2 regions of the Pseudomonas palleroniana genome follow, and region 2 is predicted to be linked to the other one. Evidence: predicted binding sites of a transcription regulator. Region 2 holds the regulator's gene; the other holds the start of a gene.
The links. Region 2 encodes FliA, which starts transcription of late flagellar genes. Its sites were predicted from a motif close to CTAAAGTTTNNNNNNNNNNNGCCGNTAA; they were not measured.
Positions count from the first base shown of each region.

Region 1: MJP36_RS17860 (methyl-accepting chemotaxis protein) is a predicted target of FliA. The motif match lies at 2,548-2,575, and genes of this name have one in related genera.

Region 1 covers NZ_CP092411.1:3,931,957-3,936,969, reverse strand. The annotation lists gene MJP36_RS17870 (AAA family ATPase) at 1-124, opposite strand, end outside; gene pnuC (nicotinamide riboside transporter PnuC) at 121-684, opposite strand; gene MJP36_RS17860 (methyl-accepting chemotaxis protein) at 847-2,481, opposite strand; gene MJP36_RS17855 (undecaprenyl-diphosphate phosphatase) at 2,710-3,540, shown strand; gene MJP36_RS17850 (DUF1294 domain-containing protein) at 3,537-3,920, shown strand; gene MJP36_RS17845 (MmcQ/YjbR family DNA-binding protein) at 3,909-4,265, opposite strand; gene MJP36_RS17840 (LysR substrate-binding domain-containing protein) at 4,262-5,013, opposite strand, start outside.
Region 2 covers NZ_CP092411.1:2,417,340-2,422,352, reverse strand. The annotation lists gene MJP36_RS11145 (chemotaxis protein CheA) at 1-1,659, opposite strand, end outside; gene MJP36_RS11140 (protein phosphatase CheZ) at 1,671-2,459, opposite strand; gene MJP36_RS11135 (chemotaxis response regulator CheY) at 2,479-2,853, opposite strand; gene fliA (RNA polymerase sigma factor FliA) at 3,022-3,762, opposite strand; gene fleN (flagellar synthesis regulator FleN) at 3,759-4,592, opposite strand; gene flhF (flagellar biosynthesis GTPase FlhF) at 4,698-5,013, opposite strand, start outside.

The DNA of each region.
Region 1 (5,013 bases), 1.5 Mb from region 2:
GGTGATGGTCGATGAAGTCGCGCACATATTCGCCCACCATCAGCCCACCAAAATGGGCTTGCAGCTCGGCGGCCAGCCAGCTTTTGCCACTGGATTCGGGGCCTGCCAATACCACCACCTTCATGCGTGCAACGCCGGGTCGGCGCGCCATTCACGCCAGCCTTGCACGGCGATCACGGTGAACAGCGCATAAAGCGCGGCGGTGAGGTACAGGCCTTTGTAGAGGAACAGGCCGACAAAGATCACGTCCACGGCGATCCACAAGGGCCAGCATTGCACGCGTTTCTGTGCCATCCACATTTGCGCCACCAGGCTGAAGCCGGTGAGGGCCGCGTCGAGCCAGGGTTGGGCGGCGTCGGTCCAGTGGGCCATGGCGGCGCCCAGCAACAGGCTGAACAGCGCACCGACCGCCAGGCTGGTCATGATCGCGGGCCAGCCCAGGCTGGTCACCTGGCGGCCTTGCTTGACCTCGCCGGCGCGCGTCCATTGCCACCAGCCGTAGAGTTGCAGGGCGGCGTAGACCACCTGCAGCAGCATGTCGGAATAGAGCTTCACATCGAAGAATACCCAGGTGTAGAGCAGCACCATCACCAAGCCGATGGGCCAGCACCAGGGGTTTTGCTTGACCGTCAGCCAGACAGCGATCACCCCCAGGGCGGCGGCGAACAATTCAAGCCCGGACATGGCGGTTCCTTGGGAGAGTCGAAGAGGGCGGGGATTGTAACGTCAAAATGAACACCGACCAATGTGGGGGGGGCTTGCTCCCAATAGCGGTTCACCGGTCACTGACTTTTCAGCTGACCCACCGCCATCGGGAGCAAGCCCCCTCCCACAGGTTGAAACGAGCTAGACCTTGAACTGGCGCAGCAGGCCGTCGAGTTGTTCGCTCAAGGCGCGCAAATGTTCGCTGGCCGCGCTGGACTGTTGCGCCGCCAATGCGGTGCTGTGGGACAAGCCGGCCGCCTCGGTGACGTTCTGGTTGATGTCTTCCACGACATGCGCCTGCTGCAGGGTAGCGCTGGCGATTGAAGCGTTCAGCCCGTTGAGGTTGTGCAGCGCCTGGCCGATCGCCGTGAGGCTGGCCCCGGCCTGGCCGGCTTGTTCAATCGTCAGTTGCGAGGCGCTGTGGCTGTCACTGATGACCTTGACCGCCGCTTCCGAATGGCCTTGCAGACGCTCGATCATGACCTGGATTTCAGCAGTGGATTTCTGCGTACGCTGGGCCAGCAGGCGGACTTCATCGGCCACCACCGCAAAGCCTCGGCCTTGCTCGCCGGCACGCGCGGCTTCAATGGCCGCGTTGAGTGCCAACAGGTTGGTCTGGTCGGCGATGGAACGGATCACCTCAAGCACGCTACCTATCTGCGTGCTTTCGCTGGACAGCGTGCGGATCACTTCGACGGCCTGGCCGATGGTGCCGGAGAGTTGGTCGATCTGTTGCAGGCTGCCGTCGATATTCACCTGGCCCTGTTGTGCCTGCGCCTGCGCGTCGCGCATTTCGCTGGCGGCGTGCTCGGCGTTTTTCGCCACATCCTGCACGCCATAGGTGACTTCGTTGATGGCGGTCGCCACCAGTTCCATCTGCTGCGACTGTTGCTGGCTGCGGTCATGGGCCTGGCTGGCATTGGTGCCAAGCTCTATGGACGACTGGCCCAGGGCATTGGCGCACGCTTGCAGCTGGCCGACCACCTGGCTCAGTTTTCGCGTGAAGGCATTGAAGTGCTGGGACAGTTGGGTGACTTCGTCGCGCCCGTGGGTGTCGAGGCTGCGGGTCAGGTCGCTTTCGCCACTGGCGATATTGGCCATGGCGTTCACGGCCTGTTGCAACGGGTTCACGATGCTGCGGGCGATCAGCAGCACCAGCAGCGCCATCACCAGGGCGATCGCCAAGCAGATGAACGAGGCTTTCCACACCTGCACCTTGAATTCGGCCTGGACGTCATCCACGTAGACGCCGGAGCCAATGATCCAGCCCCACGGCTCGAACAGTTGGATATACGAGGTTTTCTCCACCGGGGCTTCGGCGCCGGGCTTCGGCCAGCGATAGCTGACGATACCCGCACCCTTGGCCTTGGCCAGGCTCACGAACTCGTTGAACACCGCAAACCCGTCCGGGTCGCGAATCGCCGACAGGTTCTGGCCATCCAGCTTGGGGTTGGCCGGGTGCATGATCATCACGGGCGTGAGGTCGTTGATCCAGAAATAATCATCGTGGTCATAACGCAACCCGCGCACCGCGCTCAGGGCTTGCTGCTGCGCCGCTTCGCGGGTCAGCACGCCGGTTTTTTCAAGATTCTGGTAATACGCCAATACGCCGCTGGCGGTCTGGACCACATGCTCGGTCTGTTGGCGCTTGGCCTGGTAGAGATCGCCATGGATCTGCTTGAGCATCAGCAGGCCCAAGGTCAGCAGCATCAGCACGGCGACTATCAGGATCAGCCAGAGACGGCGGCTGATCGACATGTTGCGCAAACTGTTCATCGTCCTGTCACTCCATGCTTTTTATAGTTGTAGCGCTGCTTCGCCATTTCCGGCGTGTCTGATAGGCTTTCGGCGCGTAATCGGAAAACCTGAGTACTGCCTGATTTTTCACGCAATTTTTGCAGCCCGGCGTGGATGATCCAACGCCTGGCCGCAAGCTCACTCAACATCATTGAATCACTGGAAAAAACAACGGGGTGTGCCTCGCGCATGACCTTTGGGGGAAATATGGATTTTTGGACCGCCATACAGGCATTGATACTGGGCATGGTGGAGGGGCTGACGGAGTTCCTGCCGATCTCCAGCACCGGTCACCAGATTATCGTAGCCGACCTGATCGGTTTTGGTGGCGAGCGTTTTGAAGCGTTCAACATCATCATTCAGTTGGGCGCGATCCTGGCGGTGGTGTGGGAGTTCCGGCGCAAGATCCTGGACGTGGTGATCGGTTTGCCGACGCAGCGCAATGCCCAGCGCTTTACCGTCAACCTGATGATCGCCGTGCTGCCGGCCGTGGTGTTGGGGGTGATTTTCGCCGACCTGATCAAGCACTACCTGTTCAACCCGATCACCGTGGCCACCGCGCTGGTGATCGGCGGCGTGATCATGTTGTGGGCCGAACGTCGCCAGCATGCCGTGCATGCGCACAGTGTGGATGACATCACCTGGAAGGAAGCGCTCAAGGTGGGCCTGGCCCAATGCCTGGCGATGATCCCGGGCACGTCGCGTTCCGGTGCGACCATCATCGGCGGCCTGTTGTTCGGTTTGTCGCGCAAGACCGCCACCGAGTTCTCGTTCTTCCTGGCCATGCCGACCATGGTCGGTGCGGCGGTGTATTCGGGCTACAAGTACCGTCACCTGTTCCAGCCGGATGACCTGCCGGTATTCGCGATTGGTTTCGTCACCTCGTTCATCTTCGCGATGATCGCGGTCAAGGCGTTGCTCAAGTTCATCGCCAGCCACAGCTATGCGGCTTTTGCCTGGTACCGGATCGCGTTCGGCCTGGTGATCCTGGCGACCTGGCAGTTCGGTTGGATCGACTGGTCCGCGGTCAAGCCATGAGCCTGCAGCACCCACGCTTGAAGGCGGCGATCTTTGCACTGCTGTGCGCCGCGCCGCTGTTGGGAGCGGCGCTGCTGGGGTATCGCGGCGAGACCCTGATCCCGCTGGTCGCCTATGGGGTGGTCAGCGTGGTGGCGTTTTTCCTGTACTGGAGCGACAAGCGCAAGGCGCAAACCGATGCGCGCCGCATCCCGGAAAACATCCTGCACGCTGTCGAGCTGGCAGGCGGTTGGCCGGGCGCGTTGATCGCCCAGCAGGTGTTTCGCCACAAAACCCGCAAAGTGTCCTATCAGGTGCTGTTCTGGGTGATCGTGCTGTTGCACCAGGTGTTCTGGCTGGACCAGCTGTTCCTGGGCGGTACCTTGTTGTCAGTCCTCTAGCCGCAGCCCGACCTGCGTGCGCTTGGGCAGTTTGCTGACCACCAGTTGATGGGAACGCTGCAACAAGCCACGCAGTTCATCAGCGCCCAGCGGGTAGGGCGTATCCATGATGATCCACTGCGCGCGGGCCAGGTACGGCGCCGGGTGGATACCCGGGCGATCGACATGGCCCAGGAACAATTCCTTGTCGACCTTGAAGGCCAGCGACGCACCCCGCAGGTTTTGCACGGCGAACATCTTGTTGCCGGCGATCGAGAACACCCGCACGCCACCCCATTTATAGTCTTCCCGTGCTCCGGGCAGGCCCAGGCAAAACGTCGCGACTTGTTCTTCGTTCATCTTCATAGCAGTCGATCTCCGCAACCTCTGAAGCCTTCTTCGAGGTAATCAATCCAGGCCCGAATGGCCGGCAGTACGCCACGCCGATGCGGGTACACCGCCTGCAACCAACCCCCCGGCAGCGACCACTCGGGCAGCAGTTGCACCAGGCGGCCGCTGGCCAGCTCCTCTTCGCAATACATCATCGGCAGTACGGTAAAACCCAGGCCCATGATGGCACTGGCCTTGCGCACGACGAAGTCGTCGATGCCCAATCGGGCCTCCATCACCAGCTCGTGGGGTTGCCCTTGTGGGTCAAGAATGCGCTGATGCACCATGCGGTCCGCCTCGAGGGCGCCCAGTATCGGCAGTTGCTTGAGGTCTTCAAGGGTGTTGATCTGCCTGCCCTGGATAAACGCCGGGCTGGCCACCAGCACCGTCTGGGCCTGGCGCAGGCGCTTGGTGACCAGCAGCGGGTCTTCATCGCCGTGTTCGCGCACGCGCAGGGCTACGTCGATACCTTCAGCCACCAGGTCGACACGGCGATTGACCAGGGTCATTTCCAGTTGTACCAGTGGGTGGGCGGCGAGAAATCCGGCGACCATGTCCGGCAGCATGTGCTGGGCCATGCCCACCGGGCAACTGACGCGCAGGCGGCCACGGGGTTCGCTGGACATGCTGGCCACGGCCTCATCGGCCATTTCCGCTTCGAGGAGCATGGCCTGGCAATGGCGCAGGTAGCGTTCACCCACGGCAGTGAGGGTCAGTTGCCGGG
Region 2 (5,013 bases):
CAGACGGTCGGCGGCATCCTTGTCCATCACACCGCGCTTGACTGCAATGTTGCGCAGGATGGTCGGGTCCATGCCCTTGCCGTCATCGGTGATCGACAACAGGATATGGTCGCCTTCTTGCTCGGCCGCCAGAATCACCTTGCCGCCGCGGGACTTGCCCGAGGCTTCACGTTCTTCAGGGGTTTCGACGCCGTGGTCGACTGCGTTGCGCACCAAGTGGACCAGCGGGTCAGCCAGGGCCTCGACCAGGTTTTTGTCGAGGTCGGTTTCTTCCCCCACCAGCTCCAGGTTGATCTCTTTCTTGAGCTGGCGCGCCAGGTCACGAACCAGGCGCGGGAAGCGGCCGAAGACTTTCTTGATCGGCTGCATCCGCGTTTTCATCACAGCGGTCTGCAGGTCGGCGGTGACCACGTCGAGGTTCGACACGGCCTTCTGCATCGACTCGTCGCCACTGCTCAGGCCCAGGCGTACCAGGCGGTTACGCACCAACACCAGTTCGCCGACCATGTTCATGATGTCGTCCAGCCGCGCCGTGTCCACGCGCACAGTGGTTTCGGCTTCGCTGGCCGGCTTTTCGGCCACTGGTGCAGCGGCGGCACGCGCCGGTGCAGGCGCTGCAGCGGCCGGCGCAGCAGCAGGAGCCGGCTTGGCGGCAGCAGGTGCAGCAGCAGGTGCAGCAGCAGGTGCAGCAGCAGGTGCAGGTGCAGGTTTCGCCGCTACCGGGGTAGCGGTCGCAGCCGCCGTCGGGGGTACTTCACTGAACTTGCCCTTGCCGTGCAATTCGTCGAGCAAGGCTTCGAATTCGTGCTCGGAGATCAGCCCGTCGCCGGCTGGCTGCGCACTGGCAGGCGGCGTAACAGGCGGCTTGGCAGCCGTCGGCGCAGCCGCTGTCGCGGCAACTTCCGGCAGGGCTTCGGCCGCGAACGTGCCTTTGCCGTGCAGTTGGTCGAGCAACGCTTCGAATTCGTCGTCGGTAATGTCGGTGCTGGCCGGGGCCGCAGGCGCTTCGGAAGCTGCGGCAGGCGCCACGGCATCGGCGGCGAACTGGCCCTTGCCATGCAACTGGTCGAGCAAGGATTCAAATTCGGCGTCGGTGATGTCTTCGCTGGTCGGCACGGCAGCAGGTGCCGCCGGAGCTTCGGCTTCGGCCTTCGCCGCGCTGAGGGAGTTGAGCAGTTGCTCGAACTCGCTATCGGTCACATCCGGCTCAGGCTCGGCAACCGGTTCCGGTTCCGGGGCGGCTTCCACCGCCGGCGCGGCCGAGGTGTCGGCAGGCTCTGCGTAGCGCGCCAGGGCGGCCAGCAGCTCGGGCGTGGCAGCCGTGATCGGCGCGCGTTCACGGACCTGGCTGAACATGCCATTGACCGCATCCAGGGCTTCGAGAATCACGTCCATCAATTCCGAATCAACGTGACGCTCACCCTTGCGCAGGATGTCGAACACGTTCTCGGCGATGTGGCAGCACTCCACCAGCTCATGGAGCTGGAGGAAGCCGGCGCCCCCTTTTACAGTGTGAAAACCGCGAAAAATTGCATTGAGCAGGTTCGCATCATCCGGGCGGCTTTCCAGCTCGACCAGTTGCTCGGACAGTTGCTCTAAAATTTCGCCGGCCTCTACAAGGAAATCCTGAAGGATCTCTTCATCGGCGCCGAAGCTCATGTGGGTGCTCCTTAGAAGCCTAAACTGGACAGCAAATCGTCTACGTCATCTTGACCGGATACGACGTCTTCACGTTTATCGGCATGAATCTGCGGACCTTCACCCTTGGCGAGATGTTTTTGTGGATCTTTTTCCGAAAGGATCGCTGCGCGGTCATGTTCGATACCGGCAAAGCGGTCGACCTGGCCGGCCATCAGCACCAATTTGAGCAGGTTGCTTTCCACTTCGGTGACCAACTGGGTCACACGCTTGATCACTTGACCGGTGAGGTCCTGGTAATCCTGGGCCAGCAAAATGTCGTTGAGGTTGCTGGAAACCGTACGGTTGTCCTGCTCACTGCGCGACAGGAAACCTTCAACCCGACGCGCCAATTCACGAAACTCTTCGGCGCCCACTTCGCGACGCATGAAGCGGCCCCAGTCAACGCTGAGGGCCTGGGCTTCGTTGGCCATGCCGTTGACCAGCGGCGTGGCGTTTTCCACCAGGTCCATAGTGCGGTTGGCCGCCGCCTCAGTCAGCCTGACCACATAGGACAAGCGTTCGGTGGCATCGGTGATTTGCGAAATTTCTTCGGCCTGGGGCATGTGCGGGTCAATCTGAAAATTGACGATCGCACTGTGCAGCTCACGTGTCAGCTTGCCCACTTCCTGATACAGGCCGCGGTCACGCGTCTGATTGAGCTCATGGATCAACTGCACCGCGTCGCCGAACTGACCTTTTTCCAGGCTTTCGACCAACTGGTGGGCATGTTTTTTCAGAGTCGACTCAAAGTCTTTCTGTGATGATTCTGTATGCTCCATAGCTCCCCCTGCGATGGCGTTAGCCGTGGATGCGCTCGAAGATTTTTTCGATCTTCTCTTTCAACGCCTGTGCAGTGAATGGCTTGACCACGTAACCGTTGACCCCGGCCTGGGCGGCTTCGATGATCTGTTCACGCTTGGCTTCGGCGGTCACCATCAACACGGGAAGGCTGCGCAATTTTTCGTCGGCGCGCACGTGGCGCAACAAGTCGATACCGGTCATGCCCGGCATGTTCCAGTCCGTTACCAGAAAGTCGATGCTCCCACTGTTGAGGATCGGGATCGCCGTAAGGCCGTCATCCGCCTCGACCGTGTTGGTGAACCCAAGGTCACGCAACAGATTTTTTATGATCCGCCGCATCGTTGAGAAGTCATCAACGATGAGGATTTTCATGTTCTTGTCCAATTCGACCTCCAAGCAGTCTTAAACGCGCCCAGCACCTGGACGCGCCATTTCAATCAACAGGCGTTACACAACAAAGGACTGCCCAGGGCACCACGGCACGACCCCGCAAAAGCCTTCGACTTTCGCGGCGCGTCTACAGTGTCCCCACACTGCCTGTCAGCGCGCGCGCCACTCCCCCAACCGCCCCCGCAAGCGGGCTGCGCACTGGCTATGCAGCTGGCTGACACGCGATTCGCTGACCCCCAGGACCTCACCGATTTCCTTGAGGTTCAGCTCTTCGTCGTAGTACAGCGCCAACACCAGTCGCTCACGCTCCGGCAAATTGGCAATCGCGTCCGCCAACGCCCTCTGGAAACGCTCATCTTCCAGGTCACGCGACGGTTCGAGATGTGCACTCGCGCCGTCCTCGTGCAGCCCTTCGTGTTCGCCGTCCTGCAACAGGTCGTCGAAACTGAACAGGCGGCTGCCCAAGGTATCGTTCAAAATCCCGTAATAATCATCGAGACTCAATTGGAGTTCGGCCGCAACTTCATGATCTTTAGCGTCACGACCGGTTTTTGCTTCAATTGCGCGAATGGCATCACTGACCATTCGCGTGTTGCGGTGTACCGAACGCGGCGCCCAATCCCCTTTACGGACCTCATCGAGCATCGCGCCACGGATACGGATACCCGCATACGTCTCGAAACTCGCACCCTTGCTCGCGTCATATTTGGTCGACACTTCGAGCAAGCCGATCATGCCGGCCTGGATCAGGTCTTCCACCTGCACACTGGCCGGCAGGCGCGCCAGCAAGTGGTAGGCAATGCGCTTGACCAAGGGCGCATAACGCTCGATCAATTCGCCCTGGCTGTCACGTGCCGATTTCTTGTAAAGGTTATAGCCGCTGGCTGTCATAGCACCGGTCCTGCGCTCGTCTGATGCACCAATCGCTCGACGAAAAACTCCAGATGCCCCCGCGGGTTGGCAGGCAACGGCCAGGTATCGACCTTCTGGGCAATAGCCTTGAACGCCAACGCGCATTTGGAACGAGGGAACGCTTCATAGACCGCACGCTGCTTTTGCACGGCCTTGCGCACACACTCGTCATAGGGAACTGCGCCAACGTATTGTAAGGCGACATCGAGAAAACGGTCCGTGACCTTGGTCAACTTGGCGAACAGATTCCGGCCTTCCTGCGGGCTTTGGGCCATGTTGGCCAGCACGCGGAAGCGGTTCATGCCGTAGTCACGGTTAAGCAGTTTGATCAGAGCATAGGCGTCGGTGATCGAGGTGGGTTCGTCGCAGACCACCAGCAATACTTCCTGCGCGGCGCGCACGAAGCTGACCACGGATTCGCCGATCCCGGCGGCGGTGTCGATCACCAGCACATCGAGGTTGTCGCCGATATCGCTGAACGCCTGGATCAGGCCGGCGTGCTGCGCCGGGCTCAGGTGCACCATGCTCTGGGTGCCCGAGGCGGCAGGCACGATACGAATGCCTCCGGGGCCTTGCAGCAGCACATCGCGCAGCTCGCAACGGCCCTCGATCACATCGGCGAGGGTGTGTTTGGGTGTCAGCCCCAGCAGAACGTCCACGTTCGCCAGGCCCAGGTCAGCATCCAGCAGCATGACGCGACGGCCAAGTTCTGCCAGGGCCAGGGACAAATTCACCGACACGTTAGTTTTCCCGACGCCACCTTTGCCGCCGGTCACCGCGATCACCTGTACAGGATGCATGCTGCCCATTTTATTTCTTTACCTTGTCTTGCTTAGACGCAGGCTACACGGCTTGGTCGCGTGAATCGCTTGCAGACCATCAATGTAGATACATTTCACAGTGCTCATCCTGCCTCACCCCACCCGTTTTGCCGGGTTGTGGTAAAGGTCGGCGAACATATCAGCCATCGCTTCCTCGCTAGGCTCTTCTTGCATTTGCACGCTGACAGCACGGCTGACCAACTGATGACGACGCGGCAGATGCAAATCATCTGGAATCCGCGGGCCATCGGTCAGGTAGGCAACCGGTAATTCATGACCGATAGCCAGGCTCAACACCTCACCCAAGTTTGCAGTTTCGTCTAGTTTGGTGAGGATGCAACCCGCCAGGCCGCAACGTTTGTAGCTGTGGTACGCAGCGGTAAGAACCTGTTTCTGGCTGGTGGTTGCA